DNA from 2 places in the Paenibacillus sp. FSL F4-0125 genome. Region 1 is predicted to be linked to the other one. Evidence: predicted binding sites of a transcription regulator. Region 1 holds the regulator's gene; the other holds the start of a gene.
The links. The regulator LexA, encoded in region 1, represses DNA repair genes until DNA is damaged. The targets are predictions, from matches to a motif close to CGAACATATGTTCG.
Positions count from the first base shown of each region.

Region 2: the regulator LexA is predicted to act here: its motif matches at 8,071-8,084, upstream of addB (helicase-exonuclease AddAB subunit AddB).

Region 1 is NZ_JBBOZJ010000001.1:3,707,014-3,722,370, reverse strand. It holds gene NST74_RS16465 (CDC27 family protein) at 1-43, shown strand, start outside; gene NST74_RS16460 (cupin domain-containing protein) at 120-617, shown strand; gene NST74_RS16455 (MBL fold metallo-hydrolase) at 617-1,396, shown strand; gene NST74_RS16450 (methyltransferase domain-containing protein) at 1,561-2,337, shown strand; gene NST74_RS16445 (hypothetical protein) at 2,338-2,916, opposite strand; gene NST74_RS16440 (hypothetical protein) at 3,137-3,517, opposite strand; gene NST74_RS16435 (L,D-transpeptidase) at 3,664-4,002, opposite strand; gene lexA (transcriptional repressor LexA) at 4,250-4,876, opposite strand; gene NST74_RS16425 (LysM peptidoglycan-binding domain-containing protein) at 5,173-5,586, shown strand; gene NST74_RS16420 (DUF896 domain-containing protein) at 5,696-5,905, shown strand; gene NST74_RS16415 (hypothetical protein) at 5,955-6,482, shown strand; gene NST74_RS16410 (HAD family hydrolase) at 6,516-7,301, shown strand; gene NST74_RS16405 (FixH family protein) at 7,562-7,999, shown strand; gene metH (methionine synthase) at 8,178-11,555, shown strand; gene rnz (ribonuclease Z) at 11,700-12,647, shown strand; gene NST74_RS16390 (HAD-IIA family hydrolase) at 12,932-13,720, shown strand; gene NST74_RS16385 (Fpg/Nei family DNA glycosylase) at 13,767-14,582, shown strand; gene NST74_RS16380 (deoxyribonuclease IV) at 14,572-15,357, shown strand, end outside.
Region 2 is NZ_JBBOZJ010000001.1:5,060,177-5,075,533, reverse strand. It holds gene NST74_RS22605 (ECF-type riboflavin transporter substrate-binding protein) at 1-242, shown strand, start outside; gene NST74_RS22600 (ABC transporter ATP-binding protein) at 353-2,059, shown strand; gene NST74_RS22595 (energy-coupling factor transporter transmembrane component T family protein) at 2,056-2,886, shown strand; gene NST74_RS22590 (Na/Pi cotransporter family protein) at 2,940-3,926, opposite strand; gene NST74_RS22585 (class I SAM-dependent rRNA methyltransferase) at 4,026-5,450, shown strand; gene NST74_RS22580 (DUF4097 family beta strand repeat-containing protein) at 5,715-6,389, opposite strand; gene NST74_RS22575 (MerR family transcriptional regulator) at 6,625-7,419, shown strand; gene addB (helicase-exonuclease AddAB subunit AddB) at 8,215-11,727, shown strand; gene addA (helicase-exonuclease AddAB subunit AddA) at 11,730-15,357, shown strand, end outside.

The DNA.
Region 1 (15,357 bases):
TGGTTGTAAAAGACATGACAATCCTGACTTCTTAGAATCCTGATTAATCATTGTTGCTTAAATTTCTAATCAAATGATATGGTATGCACAGTTTTTGAGGATAAGGGGGCTTAATAATGGTGAAGATTTTTAATGAAAATACAGTTTCTTATAAACAAAAGTTATCTCAGATCCCTGAGTTTGCTTGGCATACAAGTGAGAGGCTAGCTGAGGTTGCTAATTCTAAACATCTTGTTTTCGACATTAGATCGCTAGATCCAGATAAATATTCCTTTCCTTATCATTTTCATAGAAATGCTGAAGAGATATTTGTGATCTTAGCAGGAAAAGCAATGTTAAGAACTCCTGAGGGTTTTACTGAGGTTAGTGAAGGCGATGTGATTTTTTTTGAAATGGGACCGGAAGGTGCGCATCAACTTTATAATCATACGGAAGCACCCTGCAGGTATCTTGATCTTCGAACAAATCAGGGCATAGATGTTTGCGAATATCCTGACTCAGGTAAAATCAACATTCTCCCATATCAAGAGATCTATCAAGCGGATGAGCAGGCGGACTATTATAAAGGTGAAGAACAGGTCCGGGAGAAATGGAACGGGTTGGAGGATCGCACTTGATGGAAGATCGATGGTTCACAGTTACGGAAATTGACCCGACAACGTATGCGATAAGTGAATATGGTCAATGGGAAAAAGTGCATTCATTTTTGCTGATAGGAAAAGAACAAGCTGTATTGATTGATACAGGATTAGGCATCGATAATATAAAAAGAATCACAGATCAGTTAACGGATTTACCTATTGCTGTTATCACCACACATGTGCATGCAGATCATATCGGCAGTCATGGACAATTCGATACGATCTATGTTCATAAAGAGGATGAGGATTGGCTTACGAATGGAATACAAGGCTTGTCCCTTGCCCAGATCAGAAAAGATATGAGCAGAGACCTTACACTAACTCCACCTGAATCCTTTGATCCTAGTACATACACGCCATTTCAAGGTAAACCGACAGCTCTATTGCATGAAGGAGATGTGCTTGACATAGGAGGGCGTAAATTAGAAATTTACCACACACCGGGTCATTCACCAGGCCATATAAGCGTCTTTGATCATGCCAAAGGGTATCTGTTTACAGGGGATTTATTGTATGATGTTACACCTGTTTATGCATTTTATCCTTCGACTAGTCCGGAAGATTTAGTGGCTTCTTTAGAAAAGATTGCGCACATTCCAAAGGTGACCCAAGTATTCGGCTCTCATAATACGTTAGGTCTAGATCCATCTATTTTGCATGAAGTAAAGCAGGCGGTTCGTGCTTTGCGTGAACAGGGACTTGTCGCACATGGTACGGGTATTCATCGGTTTAATGGGTTTAGCTTGCAATTCTAATAAAAAGATAGAAGCTCTGTTGATGTAGAAATAGAAATACGTTGATGGTTTTTAAAAACAGTAAAACGGCCTCAAAGAGGACCGTTTTTTTGTAGCTTGTGAGCTTGTAGATTTCATCTGTTGGAAATAAAGTTATTAATTGAGAGGAAAGAGGTAGTGGAGTAATGTTACCAACAACTGAAGCTTTTGCAAAATCGATGCGTTCCTATTCGAATTATATCCAAATGCCTTGGGGGAGATTGTTCTACCTGACCGCCTGGCATCAAATTGAAAATCACATCCTTTTAGAAAAGAAGCCATCGATTTTAGATATCGGCTGTGGGTTTGGGATAACTAGTCATGAATTTGCCAGAAAGGGGTACACAGTAACCGGAATAGATCCGACGACGGAGATGATAGCGAAGGCTCAAGAGTCTGCGATGAAAGAAGGTCTCAGTATTTCTTATAACGTAACTACGTTACAGGATTCAGACGTGTTGGGGGAGCGTTATGACTGGATATTTTGCCACAACGTGCTTGAATATCTTGAACATCCCAAAGAAATGTTAATGGACATTAGTAAAAAACAATCTGCAAATGGAATGCTCTCTCTGATCGCTCATAATCCTGTGGCCAAGGTGATGAAGAAAGCCATCATGAATAAAGATCCTCAGGGAGCTCTGGATAGCATTGAAAATATGCGAGAATATAGTGGCATTATTCAAACAGAAATTACGATCTATACAAATGATCAATTGGCGGAATGGCTTGAGAATTGCGGATACGAGGTTAGATGGACTTACGGAATACATAATATCTATGGTTACATAGCAGACAATGAAGTGAAAATGAATGAAGATTGGAATAAACACATGGTGGAGCTGGAGCTTAAATTAGGCAGTGAATCACCATTTAAAGACATAGCGATTTTCATACATCTTATTGCGGAAAAAATCAGATAATTATTCGGATACGATCGTCCTGAAAAATGCATGCAACTGCTGTACTTGGGAGTAAGCTTCTTTATACTGATTGTCGGATTGTTTAATGGGCAATAAGCCTGGCAAGAAGGAGATACTATACACAGGCATTTCACTGCTGTTCATATATATTTTAAGCGTAAGTTCCTCAATAACACTAACCTCTTCGTCAGCGCTATTAAGCACATTAATATTCGCACTTGAAGCGGTTGCTTTGCTGCTTTGTTGTCTTTTGGATACTTTTGAATGGGTTAGCGCGTTAACAACAATCTCTGATCCCATTACATTATCGAAGGAATACAGTTTTGCTATAGCTTTTTTACGTGTTTTCGGATCGCTACTGCCTATGGCTATTTTCTTATAGGATTCGTTAAGGGCGATCAAGTGAGATTGATTGGGTGGAATGAACGTTTTGGTGAATATGATGTTAAAGGATGAGATTGCGTTTAACAGCTTTGAAAGGTCTGAAGAAGTAGATAGCTTTTTCAATTCTAGAAAACCGGCACTAAGAATTAAGACAACTCCTATAATACCAAATATGTACATCAAGAAAATCAGCATGGAATCACACCTCCGAGTTATCTCAGCAGAGCAAGATTTATTACTTAATGAAAGATATGCCTAAATCTTCTCGACTAGTATCTGCTAAAAGTGAAATTCGTTGAAATATAGGAACAATTACAGCATTAGCAAAAAAAAGCACCCTGAGATCCGCCTTTAATGCATGCTAGGGCAGTTACTGAGTGCTTAGATGAGAGTTATTAATGTGAATATGTCAAAATTATAAGAAATTGAAAGCCGTAATTTGATCGGTATACACAATTAGCTGCTTGTATTCGATCGATGATTCATAGTTAGCATAGGGTCTTACAGAAACATCATTGAGGACTACAAAGTTATAGCTGAAATTTTTATCGGGATGTTCCGCACCTAAATAAGATATGTATTCATCTACAATGACATCATCCATTAGAGATTTTAAGTCAAAAACATCCTCTTTATTGGAGACGGAAGGGGAGATCGTCCCTTGAATACTGCCAAATGAGGTGAGTAGATTTACTTTTTTTCCACTAGCTTGATCGTTATTTAACAATAATCCTGAGAGTTTAACAAGTGCATCGACTTTAAAATCGACGAGGGTTCTAATTTTGGAGTTGTTCAAAACCAGACACTTCCTTTCTATTTGAAATCCTGTTAACATTATTCGACATATAACCACATAATTCCTATTACGCCATCAAAAATACTTAAATACAAACACACCCCATTCATTGAACCATGAGTGAGGTGTATTTATTTATGGATATATTAATTCCTGATCGTTACTTGAGTTCCAATCGGAACAATCGCAGCTAGTGCTAGCACATCCTCATTGTACATCCGAATACAACCGTGGGAAACTTCGTGACCTATCGAGGAGGGATCATTATTTCCATGTATTCCATAGTGAGGCTTAGATAGACCCATCCAAAAGACCCCAAATGGACCACCTGGATCGGGTTCTTTGTTAATAATAGTGAAGTCACCCAAGGGTGATTGGGTTAACATTTTACCGATTCCGACGGGGAAACCTCTGATCACAATGTTGTTATCAAGAAGATACAGCATACGCTGGGTCAGATCTACAATAATTCGGTAATTTGGCATTGCGCAACACTCCTTTCTAATAGGATATGAGCAGAAAGCCTAAACGGTTATTAATAGAAAATGGCCATTATAGCGTATGCGAACGCGTGTTCTAGTGTGGATAATTTGAGTTAGAAAACAAAAAAACTGTTCCACATTTGTGGAACAGCTTTTGATATTACAGTAAACAGTATCATTATGCTTCTCGTAGAAACGGATACCATCCTTTAATGGACGGTATCCGTTTTGGCTTGGTAGGAGTGCATACTTAGTGGATATCTCGAAATAATCCGATAACTCTGCCGAGAATGGTCACGCGATTAAGGCGAAGAGGCTCGTACGCCGGATTCTCCGGCTGAAGACGTATATGATCACGTTCTTTATAAAAGGTCTTAACGGTAGCTTCATCTTCTTCGGTCATAGCTACAACGATATCTCCGTTATCAGCTGTCTGTTGTTGACGGACAATAACATAGTCACCATTCATTATCCCAGCTTCGACCATACTGTCACCTTGAACCGATAACATAAATACTTTGTTATCTCCAACATAGTGAGTTGGAAGCGGGAAGTAGTCTTCAATATTCTCAGTAGCAGTGATAGGAACCCCGGCGGTAACCTTACCTACGACAGGAATGCGTGCGACGGTTTGTGCGAAATGATGGACATTCTCGGAATCCTCTTGGCCAAGCAATTCTATTGCACGTGGCTTCGTTGGATCTCGACGGATAAGTCCCTTCTTCTCTAGCCGATCCAAATGACCGTGAACTGTGGAGCTGGAAGCAAGACCAACAGCTTCTCCAATCTCCCGAACGGAAGGAGGATAACCCTTGCTGCGGACTTCGCTACGTATAAATTCCAGGATCGCCAGCTGGCGACTTGAAATCTTTGACATTGGAATCAACCCCATATAGTAATGTTTGGGAAAATTATAACATAGAACTACCGTTCGCACAAACATAAGTTCTAACTATTATAAATATTAATTCGAAAGAGTTAATAAATGGTAGTCTCGTATTGATAAAGCGAACTTTAAAACAATGATCAGCTGGATTCTTTTTATAGATGATAGGGTGATTTGCTCTTTTCGAAAAAAAAGAGAACAATTGTTCTAAAATAGTATTGAACAAAACACATGTTCGTGTTATTATAATTTCGAAAGTAAGAACAAGTGTTTGGAGGATGATATTCATGTTAAAATACAGTACATACCGTAGCATCTACGATAAAGCCCCAGTGGTTGAATCTTTAGGACATAATCCTGTTACCCGTTATTCAGCTCAGATTAAAGAGATTACAGACCTTTTGCTTGAAGGATTGATGCGTTTGTTCCGGAGAGATTTTGTTATTAAACTTACATTGATCATTGTGCTCGTACTATCAGGACTCACAGTAGTAGGTAATGTATTTGCAGGATCTACTACTTTAATGAAGGATGAGAAGCGCGTAGTGGTTGAACGCGGAGATACACTTTGGAGTATTGCTCTTGAGAATAAACCATCGGATATGAAGACGGCTGTATATATAGAAGGAATTAAAAAATCCAATGGCATTAAAGGCAGTCAGATTAATGCTGGAGATATCCTCAGTTTACCTATTTATTAATATTCTAAGAACATAATAGAAGGACATATAGAGCTTGCAGGGAGTAAACCTTGACAAGCTCTTTTTCTCATGGCAGAGTTAGAATTAATTTATATGGGGAGGGAAAGTTTTGAACATTGATGAGTTGGTCGCGCGTATTAACGAATTGGCACGCAAACAGAAGAGCGTAGGCCTTAATCAAGAGGAAACGGCGGAACGCGCCAAGCTTCGTGAAATCTATTTGGGGAATATTCGCAATAACTTCCGAGCACAATTGAATACGATTGAATTGGTCGATAATGATGAGCATGAACAAGGTAACAAGGGGCTTAAGCATTAACACCCTGTTCCTTTTCATAGATACTACTGGATGACTAGGGGGAACGCATATGGCCCGTTCTTGGGAAAGAATGGTTCAACGTAACACACAGCAAATTAACAAGCAAAGAAAGAAACAGGGGAAGGAAACGATTTACGCATCAAAATCCAAATCTCCTGGCAAGAACAGTGAAACCTTTAAAGGCCGTAACATTGCATTTCCAGTAGTGTTATTAGTGCTTGGTACTATGTTTTGGATGATTGGTTCGGTGGATCAGGCCAAAGGCAATGGTATGCTGATGAATTGGCTAGGAGTCGTTTTGTACTACTTACTAGCGGCACTTCTGTTTTTCCGACGTCCGTATTTGAAGGTGGAGAATGCCAGACTATCCACTATAAAATTCAATCGCGAACGCTATTTACCAGCTACTGATATTGAAAAAATTATCCTTTCGCGTGGAGCTGTTGTTATTAAGCATAAAGGCAAACGCACGAAATGGATTTTTACCAGACTTATGAATCGTTATGATACAACTGCGATGGGGACTAGACTGGAAGCATTCGCAAAAGCTCACCAAATTGAAGTAGTTCACGAATAGAAATTAACCAGCCATGGGAGAGGGAGACCTGTAATGCCAATTTCTGCCGTACTATTTGACCTTGATGATACACTGCTCTGGGATGATCGGAGCGTCAATGAAGCATTTCGTTCTGCATGTGAAGCCGCTGGGGATACGATTGATCCACAAGAACTGGAACTTGCGGTGCGTAAAGAAGCCATAGCACTATATGAATCATACGAAACGAACCCATTTACAAAAATGATTGGGATTAATCCGTTTGAAGCACTTTGGGGGAACTTTACTGCAGGTGAACAACCGGAATTCCGTCAATTGGAGCAGCTTGCACCGGGATACCGTAAAGAGGCGTGGCGTCGTGGTCTTGCAGCACTTGGTGTAGAGGACGAAGTTCTTGCTGAGACATTAGCAGCCAAATTTGCAGCAGAGCGTAGAAATCGGCCTTACATCTATGAAGAAACAATTCAGGTGCTCGAAGAACTGAAGGGAAAAGTGAAGTTATTGCTTTTGACTAACGGATGCCCTGCATTGCAACAAGAGAAACTAGATGGTGTACCTGAAATCGTTCCTTTCTTTGATCATATCGTAATTTCCGGAAGCTTCGGCAAAGGAAAGCCGGATAAGGATATTTTTCTGCATGCTCTAGAGCTTCTAGATATTGCACCTGAGCAAGGGGTTATGGTCGGTGATAAGCTTACAACGGATATTCGTGGTGGGTTGGCAACAGGTTTGACTACGGTTTGGATTAATAGAAAAGGCAAACAGCCGGATCCGGAAATTCAGCCGGATTATGAAATCAAACATCTTGGAGAGCTTCTTTCATTAGTCCAATCTTTATAAAGTAGAGTAAGAGGCTTTGAATCATTGAGCCTTAAGAAGGCAGTAAGTTCCTGGGTTACTAGGAGGCTTACTGTCTTTCTTTATATCTACATATTGCTTTTAAAATTAATGGAATTATCTAGTATATGATTTTAGTCACAAGAGTTAGGCTGAATTGATATGAAATACTGAAAAACCAATAATAATGTGTATAATAGATGGAGAATGTATAACATGAATTGGTAGATTCTTAGTACTCAAATCGGCTGGGAGGACTCTATATGAAGATTTCAAGAACAATCGTTCCTTTATTATTAGGTGCAACACTTTTAGTTCTGGGAGGTTGTTCATCAGACCAAACCAAACATTCTGGAATACATAATATGAACATGAACATGGACATGGACATGTCTATGGAGCCTATCAAAGTTGAGTTACATTGGAGTCCTGAAGAGGTTGCTGTAAATCAGAAGGTGACCTTTGAGGCTGTGGTGACGCAAGACAACTTGGCGGTGGATGATGCGAAAGAGGTTCTATTCGAAATTGTGAGTAAAAATGATGATGAACAGAAAATTGAACTTAAAGGGAAGCTAGTTGGTGATGGAGTCTATCAAGCAGAAGGAACACTTGAGAAAGAAGGACAATATATTGTTACATCACACGTAACTGCTAGAACTCAGCATTCTATGCCTAATAAGGAACTCTCTGTGAAACCATAATTAAAAGAATAGTAATGATATCCTATAATCACAGATAATGCAGAGTGGAAAGGAAGGCTTTCCGAAATTCCTTTATTCTGCTAAACTTACTCTAATGTTTTACTGGGGGGACTATACGTTGGCTAAATATACACTTGAGGAAAGCTTACAACAAAGAATATTAATTCTAGACGGTGCAATGGGCACAATGATCCAACAGGTGCCTTTGACTGGTGAGGATTTTGGTGGGGAAGAATTGGACGGTTGTAATGAAATGCTAGTATTAACCCGTCCAGAAGTAATTCAGACGATTCATGAGCAGTATCTCGAAGCAGGTGCTGACCTCATAGAAACGAATACCTTTGGTGCAACGTCTGTTGTACTTGCCGAATATGATATTCCGCAACGGGCACGCGAAATTAATCTGGTTGCAGCGAAGCTAGCTCGCAATGCCGTTGATAAATATGATACACCTGATCGTCCTCGATATGTCGTAGGCGCAATGGGTCCTACAACAAAGACGCTCTCTGTTACAGGCGGCGTCACTTTCCAAGAGCTCGTTGATAGCTACGAGGAACAGGCAGTGGCATTGATTGATGGTCAAGTGGATGCGTTACTGCTAGAGACCTCTCAGGATACTTTGAACGTGAAGGCTGGAAGTATAGGCATTCGTAATGCCTTTGAGAAGACAGGTATCAAATTGCCAGTAATGATTTCGGGGACAATAGAGCCGATGGGTACCACGCTTGCCGGTCAGAACATCGAAGCCTTCTATATTTCTTTAGAACATCTCAAGCCTATCTCTATTGGTCTGAACTGTGCGACGGGCCCTGAGTTCATGCGGGATCATATTCGTTCGCTTTCTGCAATCTCTTCAGCGGCTGTGAGTTGTTATCCGAACGCTGGGTTACCAGACGAGAATGGACATTATCATGAATCTCCTGATTCTCTTGCGCGTAAAATTGCTGCGTTTGCAGAAAAAGGATGGCTTAACATTGCAGGGGGTTGCTGCGGAACGACACCGGAACATATCCGTGCTATGTCGGAGGCACTCTCACAATTTCCTCCACGACCGCTTACAGGGAATCATCCACCGGCACTTTCAGGTATTGAGCCTATCTATATCGAGAACGACAACCGACCATACATGGTGGGTGAACGTACGAATGTATTAGGTTCGCGTAAATTTAAACGTCTAATCGTCGAAGGTAAATATGAGGAAGCTTCAGAAATTGCCCGTGCACAGGTGAAGAGCGGTGCACAAGTCATTGACGTCTGCGTGCAAGATCCGGACCGTGATGAGATTGAAGATATTAAACTTTTTTTAGAATTAGTTGTAAAGAAGGTTAAAGTTCCTCTAATGATCGATACTACCGATCCTAAGGTTATTGATCTGGCACTACAGTACTGTCAAGGTAAGGCTATAATTAACTCCATTAACCTTGAAGATGGTGAAGAAAAATTCGAGCTGGTTACTCCTTTGATTCATAAGTATGGTGCAGCTATCGTTGTAGGAACGATTGATGAGACAGGACAAGCAATCAAGGCTACAGACAAACTGGAAGTGGCTAAACGCTCCTACGACTTACTTGTGAATAAATACGGATTAGCTGGAGAAGATCTTATTTTCGACACGTTGGTATTCCCTGTAGGAACTGGAGACGAGCAATATATTGGCTCTGCCAAAGAAACCATTGATGGAATTCGGTTGATCAAAGAAGCTCTTCCAGGTGTTCACACGATCTTGGGGATCAGCAATGTTTCTTTTGGATTACCGGAAGCAGGACGTGAAGTGTTGAACTCAGTATTCCTTTATGAGTGCACTAAGGCCGGTTTGGATTATGCGATCGTAAACACCGAGAAGGTTGAGCGTTATGCTTCTATCCCTGCTGAAGACCGTCGTCTTGCTGAAGAATTGATTTATAATACGAATGACGACACACTTGCTGCTTTTGTAGCCGCCTTCCGAGGAAAGAAGGTTGAGAAAAAAGAGAAAATTTCTAATCTTTCGCTAGAAGAGCGTCTGGCTTCTTATGTGGTTGAGGGTACTAAAGAAGGTCTCATTCCAGACCTTAATGAGGCGCTTACTAAATCAGGACCTTTGGAAATCATCAATGGACCGCTAATGGCTGGGATGTCAGAGGTTGGACGGTTGTTTAATAACAATGAACTGATTGTTGCTGAGGTGCTGCAAAGTGCTGAAGTGATGAAGGCTTCCGTTGGTCATTTGGAACAGTTTATGAAGAAGGATGAGACATCGGTAAAAGGTAAGATCATGCTTGCTACTGTAAAGGGCGACGTACATGATATAGGCAAGAACTTAGTGGAGATCATCTTATCGAATAATGGTTATCAGATCATTAATTTGGGTATAAAAGTACCACCTGAGTCCATTATCGAAGCGTTTCGTCGTGAAAAAGCTGACGCGATTGGATTGTCTGGGTTACTTGTAAAATCGGCACAGCAGATGGTGCTAACGGCACAAGACTTACGTACGGCTGGGATTGATGTACCCATTATGGTAGGCGGTGCTGCCCTGACACGAAAGTTCACCAAAACACGTATACGTCCGGAGTATGATGGTTTAGTACTGTATGCTAAGGATGCTATGGATGGACTAGATATTGCTAATCGGCTTATGAATCCTGTTGAACGGGAGAAAATTGCCGAGGAAATTCGAGTAGAGGCAGAATCTGCAGTAGCAGTTGCTCCTAAACAAGAGCTTCCTAAGTTAACTAGAGCAGTTCGCTCCAAAATTTCACCAGATGCACCTGTATTTGTTCCGCCAGACTTAGAGCGCCATGTAATTCGTAATTATCCATTGGGGCATATTATCCCTTATGTGAATATGCAAATGTTGCTCGGTCATCATTTGGGTCTACGTGGTTCTGTAGAGGCGCAGTTAGCTGCTGGTGACGAGCGTACTGTTGAGTTGAAAGGTACTGTAGATGATATTCTACATCAAGCGATACTGGAAGGTACGATTACTCCACATGCGATGTATCAATTCTTCCCGGCACAATCAAGTGGTAACAATATCATCGTGTATAATCCACAGAACACGGCCGAGATTCTGCATACTTTTACTTTCCCAAGACAAGGTGTTGAGCCTTATCTCTGTCTAGCGGACTTTTTGAAGTCGGTCGACAGTGGGATTATGGACTATGTTGGATTCCTCGTGGTGACTGCGGGACACGGTGTTCGTGAGCTCTCTACAGCGCTTAAGGAGAATGGTGATTATCTACGCTCACATGCCTTGCAGTCTGTTGCACTTGAAGTAGCGGAAGGGTTAGCGGAGCGTGTTCATCACATGATGCGTGATACATGGGGCTTCCCAGACCCTGCAGATATGACCATGAAACAAAGACATGGAGCAAGGTATCAAGGGATTCGTGTATCCTTTGGTTATCCTGCATGTCCGGATCTGGAAGATCAGGGACCCCTCTTTAAGCTATTATCCCCGGAGGATATCGGTGTCCACCTTACAGAAGGCTTTATGATGGAACCCGAGGCTTCTGTGTCGGCAATGGTATTCGCCCATCCAGAAGCGCAGTATTTTAATGTAGAAAAGCTGTAATTCTGTCATTGATTTACCCGGTCTGTAAGGGGATTGTATCCCTATCAGCGGAACCTCCCGTAACTGGGGGGTTTTTTGCTGGAAGAAGGACGTTTAGAATAGACAAGAGATGGTTCAGCTAATAAGAAGAGGGGAGGAAAAAGGATGGAATTATATTTTTTGGGTACGAATGCAGGGGTGCCGACTCTGCAGCGCAATGTAACGTCGATTGCATTAAGACTATTGGAAGAACGTCGTAGTATTTGGATGTTTGATTGCGGGGAAGGAACTCAGCATCAGGTTCTTCGTTCACCGATTCGCCTAGGAAAGCTGGAAAAGCTATTTATTACTCACTTGCACGGAGATCATCTATTTGGCCTTCCAGGTCTGTTATCGAGTCGTGGTTATCAGGGAGGGATCTCTCCGTTAACGGTTTACGGACCACCTGGATTGAAAGCATACTTAGATATATCCTTAGCTGTGAGTCAATCTCGTATTCCATACAAAATTGAGATTGTCGAGCATACCGGAGGAACGGTATTCGAGGATGATGGCTTTAAAGTGGAGGCGACATTATTAGAGCATCGTATTGACAGCTATGGTTACCGGGTAACGGAAAAGGATAGTCCCGGGAGCCTCAATACGGAATTACTTAAGAGTTATGGTTTGAAACCTGGACCGATATATGGAAAATTAAAAAAAGGTGAAGATGTTATAACGGACGAAGGTATTCGTATCTGCGCGGCTGATGTTGTCAGAGAGCCTAAAAGAGGGCGGGTTGTTACGATCTTAGGTGACACAAGACCTTGTTCTGGAGCTTTAGAACTCTCACTTGATGCAGACCTAATCGTTCATGAAGCAACCTTTGGGCATGATCTGGCAGAAATGGCGTATCAGTACCATCACAGTACAGCACGTCAAGCTGCAGAGCTAGCAAAGGAAGCCAATGCAGGTCAACTATTGCTCACTCATTTCAGCTCTCGGTACAGCTCGTCTGAGGAGTTGATTCCTTTGCTGGAAGAAGCTGAGCTCGTTTTTCCAGAGACATTGTTAGCTGAAGAATTCAGCACATATCCAATTTATCGAAGACAAAACGGGCAATTGGGGAAATGATTATTTTCCGGGAAAGCGCAGGAAATGACAGTCCTATGCTAAAAAATGCTGGCTGAGACTCTCGTTCGATTTCTTTCGACGAAGTGTGTTAGATTTAAAGTGATCACAGCGTGAAAGACGTACGAATGGCTGGAAATCTTGCCGAATACCAGCGGGCAATAGGACTAAACCCAAAGGATAATGAACTATTCCAAATTCAAGCTGGGCTTAGGCTTAGCATTTATTAATATCATTATTTATTTATCACATTAATTAAATTTCTTATGGAAATAGAGGGATTTATAATGGAACAGATTAAAGGGTTATTGATTGATCTTGACGGTACGTTATACCATGGGCATAAGATGATTCCCGGTGCTGATTTACTGATTAAAGGATTACGAGAAGCAGGCATTCCTTTTCTATTTGTTACCAACAATTCATCGCGCACAGCGGCTAATGTGGCTGCTCACTTATGTGGAATGGGAATCGATGCGAAAGCTGAGGAGGTATGTACCTCATCAATGGCGGCCGCGCGTTACATAGCTGAGGAATCACCTGGGGCTGCAGTGGCGATACTTGGAGAAGAGGGTTTGTGTGAGGCCTGTAAAGAAGCGGGGCTTCGCATCGTGACAGACTCACCTGACTATGTACTGCAAGGTATTGATCGTTCCTTCAACTATACGTCGCTCTCACAAGCTTCGCGTTGGATTCTGGGAGGGGCAAAGTTTGTACTCACCAACCCGGATTTAATGCTGCCATCAGATGATGGCGTCATGCCGGGGGCGGGTACCATTGGTGCAGCCATTGAGGCTGCTAGTGGTGTGAGTCCGGTAGTAATTGGCAAGCCGGAATCTCATCTAATCAAATTCGCGACAGATCTTCTTGGTATCGAGCCTGAACATGCAGTGGTTGTCGGTGATAATATGCGAACTGATATAGCTGCTGGAGTAAATGCGGGCTGTCGGACAGTTCTTGTATTTACGGGATTAACAAATGCCGACAATCTTGACCACTATAAAAATCTTACCGGGATCTCACCGGATGAAATTTGTGCCGATTTAACTGAACTTAAAACGTTTCTCGGTGTATAATAGCTAGGATCTTATTACTTCACCAACTTAGAGGGGACGATGAGCTATGCCGGAACTGCCGGAAATGGAGAATTATAGAAAGCTGCTAAGTCAGCATATTATAAATGTGCCAATATCTGATGTGATCGTGAACAGAGAAAAGTCAATTAACATGGAAACAGATACTTTTAGAAAAGCATTGATCGGCGCACGTGTTGTTTTTGTTGAGCGGCGTGCCAAGTATATTTTGTTTCACCTTCATGATGGACGAAGACTACTTTTACATTTGATGCTAGGTGGAATGCTTTTTTATGGTACTGAGGAAGAACGTCCGGATCGAAACACACAGGTTGAAATTGCATTTGGTGATCATATCCTTTACTTCATAGGACTTCGCTTAGGGTATCTACATTTGCTGTCCGTTAAGGAAAGTGAAGCCACAATGGGTAAGCTTGGACCTGAGCTGTTGGATCGTCGAATGACACTGGAACGATTCACAGGATTATTAAAGGGACGGCGTGGTGCGCTCAAAAGCCTGCTGGTGAATCAGCATGTGATGGCTGGAGTCGGAAATTGCTATGCGGATGAGATTGCTTTTGAAGCTAGACTTTTACCTACTGCTCAAGTTCAGAATTTAACATCGGATTCTATAGCCCGCCTTTATGAGAGCATCCAAAAAGTACTGACTGAGGCTACTGAAATTGGTGGGTACATGGAAATGCCTTTTATGACTGGGGATACAGTTACAGGATCATATAATAATCAATGTAAAGTGTATGATCGTGAAGGCGAACCTTGCCTTCGTGATGGGGGAACCATTATTAAAACAGAGCAGACTGGACGCAAAGTATTTTATTGCCCAGACTGTCAGCATGACGAATAGTCCCAAAATAGGGGCTCATGTTAGCATTCGCGGTGGATATGGGAGAGCTGCCCGATTCGCTTGGGAGAGCGGTGCAACATGTTTTCAATATTTCCCTAAAAATCCGCGTAGTTTGAAACTTAAACAGGTGGATGTCCGAGATACGAGGGATTGTGCACACTATTGTCAGGAAAAAGGGATTGATTCGATTGCGCACACACCCTATGGGATTAATATGGCGGCTGGTGTAGAGGATGTTACTCCGCGAAAGGTTTATGTAGCTTCTCTCTTAAATGATCTGGAGATTGCAGAAGCTTGTGGTTCATTAGGCATCGTTGTACATTTTGGACATTTTGGTGGAATGGAGCCGTTACAAGGCTATCAAAATATTATACAATGTATGAATGAGGTGCTGCAGTCCTGGGATGGCCGTGCGAAGCTCCTAATTGAGAATCAAGCAGGCAACCATGGAACGGAAGGAATTACACTTGAAGAACTCGTGAAAGTTCGAGAGCTCAGCCAATTTCCGGAGAACATAGGATTCTGTTTGGACACCTGTCACGCTTACGCAGCCGGTATCTGGAACCCTGAGCGAACGGAAGACTTCCTTGTACGAGGAGAGGAACTCGGATTTTGGCCACATCTTGTTGCGGTTCATTTAAATGATTCTAAGTTTCCTTTCGACTCAAGACGTGACAGGCATGCTGGAATCGGACAAGGACATATTGGAGAGCAGGGGCTGAAAAGCTTATTGTCCTCCGAGCTTTTACGAAGCTCAGCTGTTGTCATGGAAACT
Region 2 (15,357 bases), 1.4 Mb from region 1:
TCGGACGAAAGGAACTGATTCGTTTTAATCTGGCTCAGATTGTAGCGAATGCAATCGCCTGGTTCTTAGTAGCACCTGTACTAGATATTCTAATCTATGCGGAACCAGCTAATAAAGTATTCACACAAGGACTTATCGCCGGAGCATCCAATATAGTCACTGTGGCAGTGATTGGCTCACTACTTGCAATTGCATATGCTAAGACAAGAACGAAGCAAGGCAGCTTGACCAGAGAAGCCTGAGTAGCATATAATCCAAACCAAAAGCCGGTGGAGATCACCGGCTTTTTTATGGCTATTGAACATCTAATGGTTGTGAATATCTTCAAACGAAGCTAAGAGGAAGGTCAAGGATGAGAAAAGCAGTGATTGAATTTAAGGATTTCAGTTTTCAATATCGAGCACAGCAAGAACCTACACTCACAGGTATCAACTTAACGATTGCCGAAGGGGAAAAGGTGCTTATCGTAGGACCCTCAGGCTCTGGAAAAAGTACGCTGGCTCATTGTATAAACGGACTCATCCCTTTTGCCTATAAAGGTGAAATGTCTGGATCATTGCAAATTATGGGTCAGGAGCAGAAAGAACTAAGTATCGCAGCATTGTCGGATCAGATAGGGACAGTATTGCAAGACCCGGACGGACAGTTTGTGGGATTAACGGTTGGAGAGGACATCGCCTTCAGTCTGGAGAATCAAGCGGTTCAGCAGGCTGAGATGAAAGAAAGAGTAGTAGTTGCGGCAACAGCGGTGGATATCCAAGATTATTTGGGATCTTCACCTCAGGAACTGTCCGGCGGACAGAAGCAGAAAACAACCTTAGCCGGTGTTCTGGTTGGTGATGTGGACATCCTGCTATTTGATGAGCCTTTGGCAAACTTAGATCCATATACCGGCACAAAAGCGATAGAACTCATTGACCGAGTGCAAAAAGAGACCGGCAAGACAGTTATTATTATCGAGCACCGACTAGAGGAAGTACTGCACCGTGTGGTGGACCGCATTATTGTGATCCATGACGGACGCGTAGCGGCGGATATGCCTTCCGCTGAGCTGTTAAGCACTGAGCTACTTTCAGAGGTAGGTATTCGGGAACCTCTTTATTTGGCGGCTTTAAAGTATGCAGGATGTACGATTACATCAGATATGAATCCACAGCATATAAACGAAATTCAGTTGGAGGCTTGTTCAAGTAAACTTAAAACCTGGTATGACAACAATAATGCGCGACAGGATAAGGTGGATAGTCCACCTATACTTGAGCTGCGAGATATTTCTTTTGGATACGTGAGAAATCAGCCTGTGCTGCATAAGCTTAACCTTTTCATCAATAAAGGAGAAATGCTTTGTATTGCTGGTCGAAATGGGGCAGGAAAATCCACGGTATCTAAGCTAATCTGTGGATTTTATAAGCCCACCTCCGGATCGATACTGATGAACGGAAGAGACATTGCCAAGGACACGATTAAGGAGCGGGCAGAGCGGATCGGTTTCGTGATGCAGAATCCAAATCATATGATTTCTAAGACGCTCTTATATGATGAGGTTGCGCTAGGCCTTAAGTTACGAGGCGTGTCAGAGGAGCTTATTCGTGAGCGAGTGCATCATGTTTTGAAAATATGCGGTCTATATGCTTTTCGTAGCTGGCCGATCTCGGCGCTCAGCTATGGTCAGAAAAAACGTGTAACTATTGCGTCTATTATGATTCTAGAGCCGGAACTCATCATTTTGGATGAGCCGACTGCAGCTCAGGATTATAGGCACTATAACGAAATGATGGAATTCCTTCTCACGCTGCGGGCGCAGGGAATGACGGTCATTATGATTACGCATGATATGCATCTTATGCTGGAGTATGCTGATAGAGCTGTAGTGTTATCTGATGGAGTGAAGCTTGCGGATGACAGACCAGAGCGAGTATTAACCAATATAGAAGTAGTAAGGAATGCTAACTTAAAGGAAACCTCACTATTTACATTGGCTATGAAGGCCCAATTGGATCAGCCAGAAGAGTTTGTAAGAAGATTTATTGCATATGATAGGAGGAGCCGGGGCGGATGAAGGCCACAATGTTAACTTTTACGAAGCAGGATTCACCTATTCACCGTCTTACAGGCGCCACTAAGCTGATTTTATTTATAGTATGGTCTGTGACAGGGATGATTACATATGATACAAGATGTCTGATAGTGATGCTGCTATTTAGTTTAATTGCCTTTAGAATTTCTAAAGTTCAATTTCAGGAGTACGCCTTTGTCCTATATTTTATCTTGATTTTCTTTGTTCTTAATCATATAGCTATCTTTATTTTCTCTCCTTTGGAAGGTGTAAAGGTTTACGGTTCACGTCATGATATTGTTCATCTTGTAGGTCGGTATACCGTTACATGGGAGCAACTATTCTATCAATTAAATATTGCACTTAAATATGCAGTAGTAATTCCTATGGCGTTATTGTTTCTTTTAACCACAAATCCCAGTGAATTCGCAGCATCGTTAAACCGGATTGGTGTGAACTATAAAATCGCATATTCTGTATCGCTTGCGCTGCGGTACATTCCGGATATCCAAAGAGATTATGAGAATATATCGTTCTCTGCTCAGGCACGAGGAATAGACATCTCTCGAAAAGAAAAGCTGCCTAAGCGGCTTAAAAATATCATTTCAATTCTTATGCCCTTGATTCTGACTAGCATTGAGCGAATTGAGAATATTAGTACGGCTATGGAGTTACGTGGCTTTGGAACTAAGAGCAAACGGACTTGGTACAGCAGTCGTCCGTTCTCCAAAAACGATTATATTGCCTTGAGCTTATTCGCTCTTATCGCAATATCTTCGACGGTAATTACTTTTTACGATGGTTCGCGGTTTTATAATATTTTCGATTGAAGTATAATAGTACAGTTGTGGAAAGTTTGGGTTTTAGGCGTTACAGTATATCGTTACGATTGAAGACGTTTCTCCAGTCTTGACCATACAGGCAGGTAACATAATGGGAGTGCGATTAGCGAGCATACTACATTAAAAATAGTCTGTGCATGGGCGATTTGTGAGGCGACCCCTCCGCCAATCCATGCAGCAGTTGCTTGTAGGGGCCCGATAAGTGGCAGGAATAACAACGCTCCGCCAATGTTAAGGGCTACATGCGACCAAGCGACGAAGACACCAGATGATGAGCCGCCGATGGAAGCAATGACAGCTGTGACGCAGGTGCCGACGTTAGCACCGAGCACGATGGCTATGCCGAGCTCTGGGGGCATGGCACCCGAGGCAGCAATGCTCATTGCCATGGCAATAACCGCTGCACTGCTATGTAGCAGGGCTGTTAGACAGGCGCCAGCGGCTAGTCCCCACAGGACACTTGTGGCAGCGTGATCCAGGAACCAGAGGAATAGGCCACTCTCCTGAAGTGTCCCGCCGATGGACTGCATAACTGCGATTCCCCATAGGACTAGAGCGAATCCTGATACAGCCAGGCTGATGAATTGCAGCGGCTCTGATATTTTCCGGCACAGTATTGCCGCTCGTGACATATGCGGTAATTCCCCGGCTATAACGGCTGCTGCCCACAGACTCAGCGAGGCAGCCAGCAGTGGGGAGGCCATGGAATTGATGTGAAGTCCGATCAATTCTGTAGTCAAAGTGGTGCCGATGTTGCTGCCTAAGATAATGCCGAGTGTACGGGCATAGGTGAGCAGGCCGGCATTTACCATGCCGATGGTGAGTACAGTTACTGCGGTGCTGCTCTGGAGCAGGGCTGACAGTACGCTGCTTGCAATCAAGCCTTTAATAGGTGTAGAAGTAGCCTTATTCAGGCTTGTAGTTAACAGAGGGCCTGCAAGCTTGGACAACGCGGTTTCCATTAGCTTCATGCCAGCCAGAAAAATGACAAGACCATATATGATAGGGAAAAGCAGATCACGGAACATAGGGCATACTCCTTTGGACGAGGGTTGTACACCAATATATGAAAGTAACGTGTAGGACATGTATAAAATCATTTTTAGAAAAACAGGGAGTTGAAGTCATTGGCATCGGTTATTTTAGAACGTAATCGCAAAAAGAGACTAGAACAGGGCCATCCATGGGTCTACGCAGGTGAAGTGGCATCAGTAGAAGGAAACCCGGAAGCAGGAGGATTGGTTGATGTCCTTAATCATCAAGGTCGGTTTCTGGCTGTAGGATATTACAATCCAGCATCACAAATTCGGGTGAGAATTGTATCACAGGGACCTTTGGCTATCATGGACACCGCTTTTTTCGCTGAGCGGTTCGAGAATTGTCTGCAGCACAGAAAACGGTTCCTGCCGGGAGCAGATGCTTACCGTTTGGTATATGGTGAAGCGGACTTTTTACCAGGGCTTATTGTGGATCGGTTCGGAGATATTCTAGTTGTGCAGCTGCTTACACTCGGAATGGACAAGCGCCGTACAGAGATTGTTGAAGCACTTGTACAGGTTATGGCACCGCGTGGTATTTATGAACGCAGTGATGTTAGCGTGCGCGAGCTGGAAGGGCTGGAGCAGACTACAGGTGTGCTATACGGGGAATGTCCACGGCATGTTACTGTAAGTGAGAATGGCTTGAAGCTGGTAGTAGATATCGAAGAAGGCCAGAAGACAGGTTATTTCTTTGATCAGCGTGAGAATAGAGCATCCATTGCGCCACTCATGAAGGGCTGGGGTGGACGAAGCGGCATAACACTGCAAGAAATCGAAACAGAAGACGGCTCGCTACAGACTTTGCCGGTAAATAAGAGTGGTAAACACGTAACCTTCCCTTATTGGGATGGTGCTACAGTGCTGGAATGCTTCTCGCACACAGGCAGCTTCACTCTGCATGCATGCAAATATGGCGCGAAAAAAGTAACCTGCCTAGATGTTTCCGCTCATGCTATAGAGAGTGCGAAGGTCAATGTGGAGCTGAATGGCTTTAGTGACCGAGTGGAATTTGTAGTGGATGATGCTTTTGCCTATCTGCGCAATCAGGTCAAGGGGCTGGAGGAACGTTCAGAGCGGGCGACGGTTGCAAGCGGAACGGAATCAACAGCAGCGACTACAAATGCTAAATCTGGGGGCAAAGCAACCAAAACCGATACCTCCAAACCGATGACAGCAGGTGGAGGCAGAACTTGGGATGTAGTTATCCTAGACCCTCCAGCGTTTGCCAAAACTAAAAGTGCAGTAGCAGGTGCATGCCGCGGTTATAAGGACATTAATCTGCATGGCATGAAGCTGGTGAATGAAGGTGGGTATTTGGTTACCGCAAGTTGTTCTTACCACATGCAGCCGGATCTATTCCTCGAAACGATTGCAGACGCAGCAAAAGATGCTGGTAAAGTATTGAGGCTTGTGGAATGGCGTGCCGCAGGGAAAGACCATCCGCAGATTCTAGGCGTTAACGAAGGACATTATCTGAAGTTTGCGATTTTTGAAGTGCGGAGTAAGAAATAAACTGGCTGTTTCGTATAGGTAATGGATTTTGATCCGTAAAAGGAGTCCTCATTTGAGGTCTCCTTTTGCGGATTTTTTGTTATGTTCTGAAAAAAGTTGAATTCGGGATTAACAAGGTATGTCTGCGTAGTCCGAAAAGTTGCCAAAACAGCACGAAATTCATGAATAGCGACTCCTGAGTCCGAATCTAATCCAGAAATGCGGCTTATACTTTATTTTGAAGGAAGTCACGATCAAGCTTAATTTTGGCCCTCGGGTACATCACTACTCAGAAAATCGTAAGGTAATATCGCCGTTATTTGTATAAGCAGATAGTTTTTTCGAACCATTCTCTTTATTGGCAGGCAAATTGCTATCACCTTTCTTTACCTTGCTTAAGATCGCGAAATCATCATATGACCCTGAAATTGAACCGCTAATATTTCCGTTTTTTGTTTCAAGGGTTATAGCCGTCCCTACATTCAATTTGTCCAGTTGGATATTTCCGTTATTTATGTTTACTTCCACTGTCCCTAAAAACACGATTGTTGGTAATACAATACTTTCATTTGATGTTTTTAAAGTCAAATTTTTTAAAGTTGCATCAGGTATCCATACCTGAATAGTTCTGGTTACTTGCGAGCCTTTTCCTCCGATATAGTCGTTCCATTCCTTATTACTGTCACTTACCATTGACAGTTCTTTATCGTCAGATAGATTAATCTTGTAAAAATCTTTCTCACTTTCATAGTAAACAATATGAATTTGTTCATCTTTAGATTGGAGGATATTTATTTTTTTGTCCTTTACATCAATTGTTAAGGTATCAATCTTTTGGGCAGGTATGGTGTGATTTCTTTCCTCCATGGAAGTGGCGTCGGAGGAACATCCTGCTAATGATATCAATAGTGTCACCAAAATGCCTATAGTAGTTAGTGATTTTTTTGCAGTACTTTTCATTATAAAACGCTCCTTCGTTAAATCATTTTTCTTTTAAATATAGCCAGTCCTACGAATGCCAATCTTAAGCTGCTATGCAGACAAGTTCCAATATGCAACAAAGCATTAGAGTTGAACAAATGATCTTAAAAAAGTCTACCCTAATAAATTCATTTTGTTTTTCGTTGCGTTTATCAGTCGTGTATGTTTTAATCATCATAAACTTTTGTGTTACAAAAAGGTCAAGAGGGTAGATATGAAGAACTATTTTACAATTAAGCAAGCAGCAGAGATCGTAGAGATGACCACTGAGACCTTGCGGCACTATGATCGTATTGGATTAGTCAAGCCATGCCATAAAGATGAATTATCGGGATATCGGTACTATTCCGAGCAGGAGCTCGTAAAGCTGCAAACCATTGAACTGCTCAAAGCAATGGATCTTACTTTAATGGATATTAAAGATATTTTGCAGCAGAATGATCTCTCTAAAGTAATTGCATTTCTAAAACAAGCAGAAAAAAGAGCAGACGATAAAATTGCTCGTCTGCAGTATGCAAAATCGAAAATTAAACGTGCCTATCTACATTATGAAAATAAGTTCCACGACGGTTATAGTCAAAGTGAAAATTACTTTGTCAGACACATAGAGGAAAGGGTAATTATGCTTTCGAATAAAATGGAAAGCCCCACACTTAAGAATTTATGGGACTATCACAGACATTTCTATCAACAAATTGAAACGTCTCTGCATTCAGAATTTCTGTTTGAAGATATGGCAGGAATGTTCACGACTGAAGGAATAACACGATTATTTGCTGTTTGCTTGAAATATCCGTCTTTAGAGGGGCTGACTGTACTACCAGAAGGGGACTATCTGTGTGCAATTTGTACCGAAGAGAATAAGAATGCTGTATTACAAAAGTTACTTGAAAGGGCAAAGACGGAATACGATGTGTGTCCAGATTTTGTTCTTCATAACATTATTGTGACTGGAATATTGCAGTGGGATTATCAGATACAACTGTTCATTAAGAAACGCACATGTTAGATTGAAAGTCGCTAATTTAGCGGCTTTTTTTGATTAAGGAATCATGTTTTTTGCCCCTGACTGAGGACAAGAACGTTATACTTCGCCGATTAGATAAATATTTAACTATAGTTCAATGTTATCTATTAACCTAACTGGCAGATTAACGCTATAAGTCTCTTAGGATTAGTATGCGTTAGTTGAACGACAACAGCGGCAGTCTAAAACTTATTTTTCAAAAGCTGACGATTTTTCAATTCATAAGCCGCGTTAAATCAATGACTCTAGTCTTTAGGGTGTTCATAGGGAAGAAGTTGCTATAGGACTCAAACGAAACTAAACAGCGAAAAAAGCCTAGATTTTGACCGTTACGGACTCCACAGGCGCTATTGACCTCAAACTAGCCGAGATGGGGGACTTTCGCGACGAATAGCTTCACTGGAGTCCGAAAAGTTGCCAAAACAGCACGAAATTCATGAATAACGACTCCTGAGTCCGCAAGTAATTAATGTAGCTAGCAGAAGCAAAAATGTTGAGTGTTGAACGCAGAACGTTGCGCACCGGGTATTAACAAACTAGAAATACTAGAAATACTAAACAGCAAGTCACCAAAATATGTTAGTTGCTGTTTACTTCGAAGCTTTTTTATTGTAAATCATTAGAAAATACTAGCAAACGCATGTTCTGATTTGTGCGGTTATGCTATACTGAGGGGACGAGGAACGACTGAACTTTTTCATTTGAACATCATCACACGGTGGATATTTCACCTTATGTCATATACATTTTCTCCGCTACGGAAGGAGTCTATCATTTATGTCGGTAACCTTTTTACTAGGCCGCTCAGGCAGTGGCAAGACAACAAAAATATGGGAGTCTATCTCATCTTCATTAGAGAAGGAGCCTCTTGGCGCACCGATCATTATTCTAGTACCGGAGCAAGGTTCTTTTGGAGCAGAACGGGGGCTTCTCACCGTAGGGAATGTGAAGGGGAGCATTCGGGCGCAGACACTAAGTTTTTCTCGGCTTGCTTATCGGGTGAAACAGGAAACTGGGGGTAGCGCTAGCCTGCCTATCAGTGAAGAAGGCAAAAAGATGTTAATTTATAAAATTATCCGCCGTCGTAAAGAGGAACTAAAATTGTTCGGTGCCTCAGCAGACAGACCGGGTTTTGTGGAACGGCTGAATCAACTGCATACGGAGATGAAGCGTTGTTGCTTGGCTTCCACTGATTTAGAGGATCAGTTGTCTGCAATGCGAGGCGCTATTGCAAGGAGCCCTATTCTTGAAGGAAAGCTGGATGATTTACAGGTGGTATTCAGCGATTTAGAGAAGGAGATGTCGCGTCTCTACATCGATGAAGAGGATCGTTTAGCGGAACTAGCTGAGCATATTCCTGATTCCTCCTACATTCGTGGAGCGGAGATTTGGGTAGATGGGTTCCATGGCTTTACCCCACAGGAATTCGTAGTGCTTAGAGAATTAATGCAGCAAGCATCGAAGTTGACCGTCTCACTTACACTTGATCGCTCCTATCCCTATGGAGATCAGTTGAATGAGCTTGAATTATTTCACCCAACTGCGGTTACTTACATTAAACTGCGTGGAATAGCTGAAGAGCTGGGCATGGATGTGTGGGACGAGCTTTTGGAGCCAGCGGTTCTTCCGCGTTTTGAAGAAAGTCCTGCTCTTGCTCATCTCGAAAGGGGATATGACCGTCGAAAGGTCTGGTTTGGTGCAGATGAACTGGCAAATGAAGCAATATCTATAGGTGCAGCAGTTTCTCACAGAGCAGAGGTTGAGGGAGCGCTGCGTGAAATGATCAGGCTGGCACGAGATGAAGGTGCAAAATATGGTGAAATGGCCGTATTAATGCGTAATATTGGAGATTACGAACAGCTGATTAAACCGTTGTTCCAAGATTATGGAGTGCCATTTTTTCTGGACCAGAAGGTAAATGAGCTGCATCATCCATTGGTAGAGTTTGTACGTTCCGCATTGGATGTAGTGCGTCGACGCTGGCGCTTCGAGGATGTTTTCCGCTGCGTAAAGACAGAGCTTTTGCTGCCGCTGGACGGGAGTATTACGCGTGAGGATATGGATGATTTAGAGAATTATGTGCTGGCTTGTGGGATTCAAGGGTATCGCTGGACGGATGGCCGTTCTTGGAAAGGAATTCCTAGCTTGTCGCTGGAAGGCGGCAGACAGATGGATGAAGAACTGCTTGCTACGATGGAACGATGCCGTGCCAGTATAACGGGTCCTCTATTTGCTTTTGAGAAACGGATACAGAAGAGTAGAAGCGGTCTTGAACTTTGTACCGCCGTGTACAAGCTGCTGGATGAGACGGATGTTGCTCGAAAGCTGGAGAAACTTAGTGTTGATTCTATGGAGAAGGGGCAACCCGAGAAGGCTAGAGAACATAGTCAGCTGTGGGGTGCAGTGCTTGATCTGCTTGATCAGATCGTTGAAATGATGGGCAACGAAAGACTTGAATTTGATGTGTTCACCGGAGTCCTAGAGACAGGACTTGCTGAGCTTAAGATGGGACTTGTTCCTCCCGCGCTCGATCAAGTACTGGTTGGTAACATGGATCGGACTCGACCAACGGGAGTTAAATACGCTTTTTTGCTTGGATTTAATGAAGGTGTTGTGCCTGCGCAGTTTAAGGAAGATGGAATTCTCTCGGAAGGCGAACGCTCTGTGCTTGAGAACGCCGGTATGGAGCTTGCTCCTGGTGCTTCTCGTAAGCTGCTGGACGAGCGGTTTTTGATCTATAATGCGCTAACGACAGGAAGTCGAAAGCTCTGGATTAGCTACGCCACTGCTGATGATGAGGGCAAGGCGCTTCTTCCCTCTGAGGTAATCCGTCATTTGCATAGAATGTTCCCAAGGGTTCATGAGCACATCCTATCCACACTTCCCTCTGCGGGACTACCAGATGAAGTCAGAGATTCCATTCACCTGGGTTACATTGGTCATCCAGAACAGAGTCTTCGTGCATTGATTATGCAGCTACGCCAGTGGCGTCAAGGGACCGAGATCCCTGTATTGTGGTGGGATGTTTATAATTGGTTTGCGTCTGATGAGAAACGAAGCCTCGAACTGAAACGTCTGCTCAGTTCATTGTTTTATCGTAATGAGGGAACGAAGCTAAAGCGTGGTACTAGCCTGCGATTGTATGGGGGATCGACACTGCGCGGCAGTGTGTCCCGGATGGAGAAGTTTGTTGCTTGCTCCTTCTCCCATTTTGCATCCTACGGACTTAGATTGAAGGAACGCCAGCTATATAAGCTGCAAGCACCTGATATTGGACAACTGTTCCATGCTGCGTTAAGTGACATGGCGGTAAGACTGAAAGAAGAGGGCCGCGGCTGGGGAAGCTTGTCTCCAGAGGAATGCCGGCGTGAGGCAAGTGAAACGGTAGAACGTTTATCGCCGATGCTACAGGGTGAAATTCTGATGAGCTCTAAACGTTACGGATACATTTCCCGCAAGCTAAAGAACATTGTTGGACGTGCTTCTGTGATTCTGGGCGAGCATGCCCGCCGAGGTAGCTTTGAGCCGGTAGGGCTGGAGCTGGATTTTGGACCGGATAAGGAGTTGCCTCCTTTAAGAATTACGCTGCCGAATGGCTGTGTGATGGAGGTTGTTGGACGGATTGACCGTGTAGACATGGCCCGTGGAGAGAATGGAATTCTTCTGCGAGTAATTGATTATAAATCGTCTCAAAAAGATCTCAAACTGCATGAAGTGTACTATGGATTATCGCTACAGATGCTGACCTATCTGGATGTGCTGCTTACGTACTCGGAGCAATGGCTCGGGCAACCGGCGCTTCCAGCAGGGACACTGTATTTCCACGTACATGACCCACTGTTAACCTCATCTAACGGGATGAACAAGGAACAGGCAGAACAAGAATTGCTGAAACGCTTCAAGATGAAAGGACTGCTTACAGCAGACCGCGAGGTAGTATCCTTGATGGATACGACTTTAGACAAAGGGTATTCTTCTATCGTGCCTGTAGCAGTAAAAGCTGATGGCAGTTTTTATAGTAGTGCTTCTGTAGCTACACCAGAGCAATGGGGGCACTTATTATCATCCGTTCGGGGAACGATCTCGGATATCGGGACACGCATTACGGAAGGTGATGTGGCGATTGAGCCATACCGGATTGGGCAGGAGACAGCCTGCACATTCTGTTCCTTTAGACCCGTCTGCCAGTTCGATGAAGCCGTGGAAGGCAATGGCTACAACAATCTGGGTAAGCCAGGGAAGGACGTTATTTGGGATCTGCTGTCCCGCAAAGGAGGAACTACACCGTGAGTATGAAGTCTGAAATAGAATCGAAACCGGAAGGAAGCATATGGAGTGATGACCAGTGGCGCGCCATTGCTGAGAGCGGTGATGATATCCTCGTTGCCGCGGCGGCAGGTTCCGGTAAGACAGCGGTACTTGTAGAACGGATTATTCGCAAAATCAGCAAGGAAGAGAATGGCTTTAGCGTAGATAGATTGCTAGTAGCTACGTTTACCAAAGCTGCTGCTGCCGAGATGCGCCAGCGGATTAGGGAAGCACTCGATCGGGAGCTTGAGGAGAATGGAGAAAATGACCATTTACGCCGTCAGCTGTCGTTGCTTGGGAAAGCCTCGATTACAACACTACACTCCTTCTGTCTGGAAGTGATCCGGCGTTACTATCAGATTATTCCTATAGATCCCGGTTTCCGTATCCTGAACGAACATGAAGCAGAGATGATGCGGCAGGAGCTGCTTCAAGAGCTACTGGAGGAAAAATATGGTGAAGTGGGTGAAGATGGCGCGGATAGTGTATTTGTACAGCTTGCTGACTGGTTCAGTGGTGAACGCAGTGATGATGCGGTACATGCGCTCATACAGCGACTGCATGATTATGCCCGCAGCCATCCTTGGCCAGAGCAGTGGCTTCGTGATACCGCAGCTGATTTCTCATTACCAGACACAGATAGCTTAGGCCGAACTCCTTGGGTGCTAAGTATTCTTGAAGAAGCGAAGCTGACCCTTGCGGGTGCAGCCAGTCAGCTTATCCAAGGCCGGGAGATTGCGCTACAGCCGGGTGGTCCGGCGCCTTATGCCGAGAATCTGACGGCCGATCTTGAGATGGTAAATGCATTGCAGGAGGCCGTGAATGAACGGCCATGGGCAGAATTATATGATATTTTCATGGAAGTATACTTTGGGAAATTGAAAGCTTGTAAGAAGGATTCGACAGATCCTGGACTGCAGGAAATGGTTAAAGAACTGCGCGATAGTGTGAAGAAGAGTATTTTAGATCTTCAGAAGGCATTGTTTGGCCGTCCTGCCGATGTTTTTTTGCGAGAACTGAATGAGGCGGCTCCTCTTATGGCAGAGCTTGCTGAGACGGTGATAGCGTTCGGTGAACGTTACCGAGTCGAAAAAGCAGGACGGGGTCTCGTCGACTTCAGTGATTTGGAGCATTATTGTCTGCAAATTTTACGTCATCCAGATTCTCTACCGGGCCATTCCCTGCCTTCTGATGCAGCGATGGAGTACCGTGCCCAATTCGATGAGGTTCTGTTAGATGAATATCAAGATACGAATAGTGTGCAAGAAGAGATTGTGCGGCTTATCTCCCGCGAAACACCTGGTAACCGATTTATGGTCGGAGATATGAAGCAAAGTATTTATCGGTTCCGTCTGGCAGAGCCGGGGCTGTTCCTGGATAAATACCGCAACTTTGGCTCTAATAATGCCGGAGGTGGCAGCAATACAGTAGGCGAATCCGAGCTAAGCGAGTTATCTGATAAGCCTAATGAATCGTCCGGCGGTTCGGTTATCGATCTGGCCCGTAATTTCCGTAGTCGTATGGAAGTTGTAAATGCCGTAAATATGATTTTTCGGCAGATTATGAACAGGGCAGTGGCGGAGATTACTTATGACGAACGTGCTGAGCTTGTGTATGGTGCGAATTTCCCGGGTGCAGCAGAGAAGGGGCCAGATACTTTTTTTGCACCGGAGCTATTATTGATCGATCGCGGAGCGGCAGCAGGTAAAGTAGAAGAGACTTCTGAGGACAGTGAGACCCCACTTCAGGAGAGTGAAGCCATTGAGAGTGAGACTGTGCAACTGGAAGCACGGGCGATTGCTCGGCGTATTTCACAGATGACTGGCCTGAATGGCGGATCCCCGCTGCTGATTTATGATAAAGGGCTTAAGATTATGCGCCCAGTGATTTATGGTGATATCGTGATTTTGCTTCGTTCGGCGAGAATATGGACCCCTTTAATCATCGAAGAGCTGCGGATGGAGGGAATCCCTGCTTATGGAGATCTGAATAAAGGATATTTTGAAGCCACAGAAGTAGAAATTGCACTTTCACTCTTGAAAATAGTTGATAATCCTCAGCAGGATATTCCACTCGCTGGCGTGCTTCGGTCACCTGTTGTTGGTTTAACTGAAGAGGAACTGGCTACGGTTCGGATGTGCAGCCATGGTTCTTTCTATCGTGCTGTAAAAGTGGCAGTGAACATGCAAGGTGTAAAAGAAAATGAGGAAGAGTACGATCTTTTCTCAGCTCATGAAATGGAATCGGCAAGCACCGCTGATATAAATACGTTCTCTAATGAGGCCTCTTTTGACAATAGCGTTCATGATGTAGGAGCAGAAAGTGAAGCTGTACCGCAGATCAACCCAGAGTTGAAGCGTAAGCTTGAGAATTTCCTGAGACAGCTTGATAGCTGGAGAGATGCAGCTAGACAAGGCAGTCTTAGTGAGCTGATCTGGCGTATTTATGGTGAGAGCGGCTATCTGGAGTGGGTTGGAGGACTGCCTGGAGGCTCGCAGCGCCAGAACAATCTTAAGGCTTTATATGATCGGGCGGTTCAATTTGAGAATGATACTGCGGCGCGTGGGTTGTTCCGTTTTCTGGTGTTCATTTCACGGCTTCGTGAGAATGGCGGAGATCTTGGTGTAGCAGGTGGCAGTGGTGAAGAGGGCAACGGGGTCAGAATAATGACCATCCATAAATCCAAAGGCTTGGAGTTCCCTGTTGTTTTTATAGCGGGTATGGCGAAGCAGTTTAATCGGCAGGATCTGCACTCTCCATTCCTGATGCACAAAGAACTCGGCTTCGGACCACGTTTTGTGGAGCGGGAAACACGTGTCAGCTACCCAACGCTTCCTTATTTGGCTATTAATCGTCGTACACGACTTGAATTATTGGCTGAGGAAATGCGGGTATTATATGTAGCTTTAACTCGCCCGAGAGATAAGATGATTCTAGTCGGTACCGTAAGAGATTTACCAAGGAAAATCGCTAGCTGGAGCAGTGTGCAGAATCGGGAAGAATTGTTGCTTGCTGATCATTTATTAGCCCGGGGACGTAGCTATTTGGACTGGGTTGGACCGGCATTGATCCGACATCCGGCAGCGGCTATTCTTCGTAAGCTAGGTGGTTCAGAAGGTACTGTCTCGACAGTGCTGCACAGCGATATCTCGAACTGGAGCATCACTGTACAGAATGCTTCCGACCTGAATTCAGGGGCATTCCTTCCAGCGGATAACGCTGAAGACAAAGCAGAAGAACGTCTATCTGTACTCAAGGCGCTGCAAAAAGGTGCATCTGTAAATGTTTATAGATCAGAGAATAGCGAAGAGATTGCCAGAAGACTAGAATGGCCTTATCCTTATACGGCTGCCTCTGGCATTCCTGCCAAAACCTCTGTTACGGAGTTAAAAGCTTTGTTGTCGATGCAGGACCAGCCTTCTTATGATCTCCTAGAGGAAGGCGGCCACCCTGCTACCTCAACAGAAAACAATAAACGTAGAAATGTGGCAGGAGCAGACAGTCTTCATTTACGCCGTCCGAAATTTATGGAGAAACGCAGTCTAACCCCAGCGGAGCGCGGGACAGCCTACCATACAGTTATGCAGCATATTCCGCTTGAGGGTTCAGTTG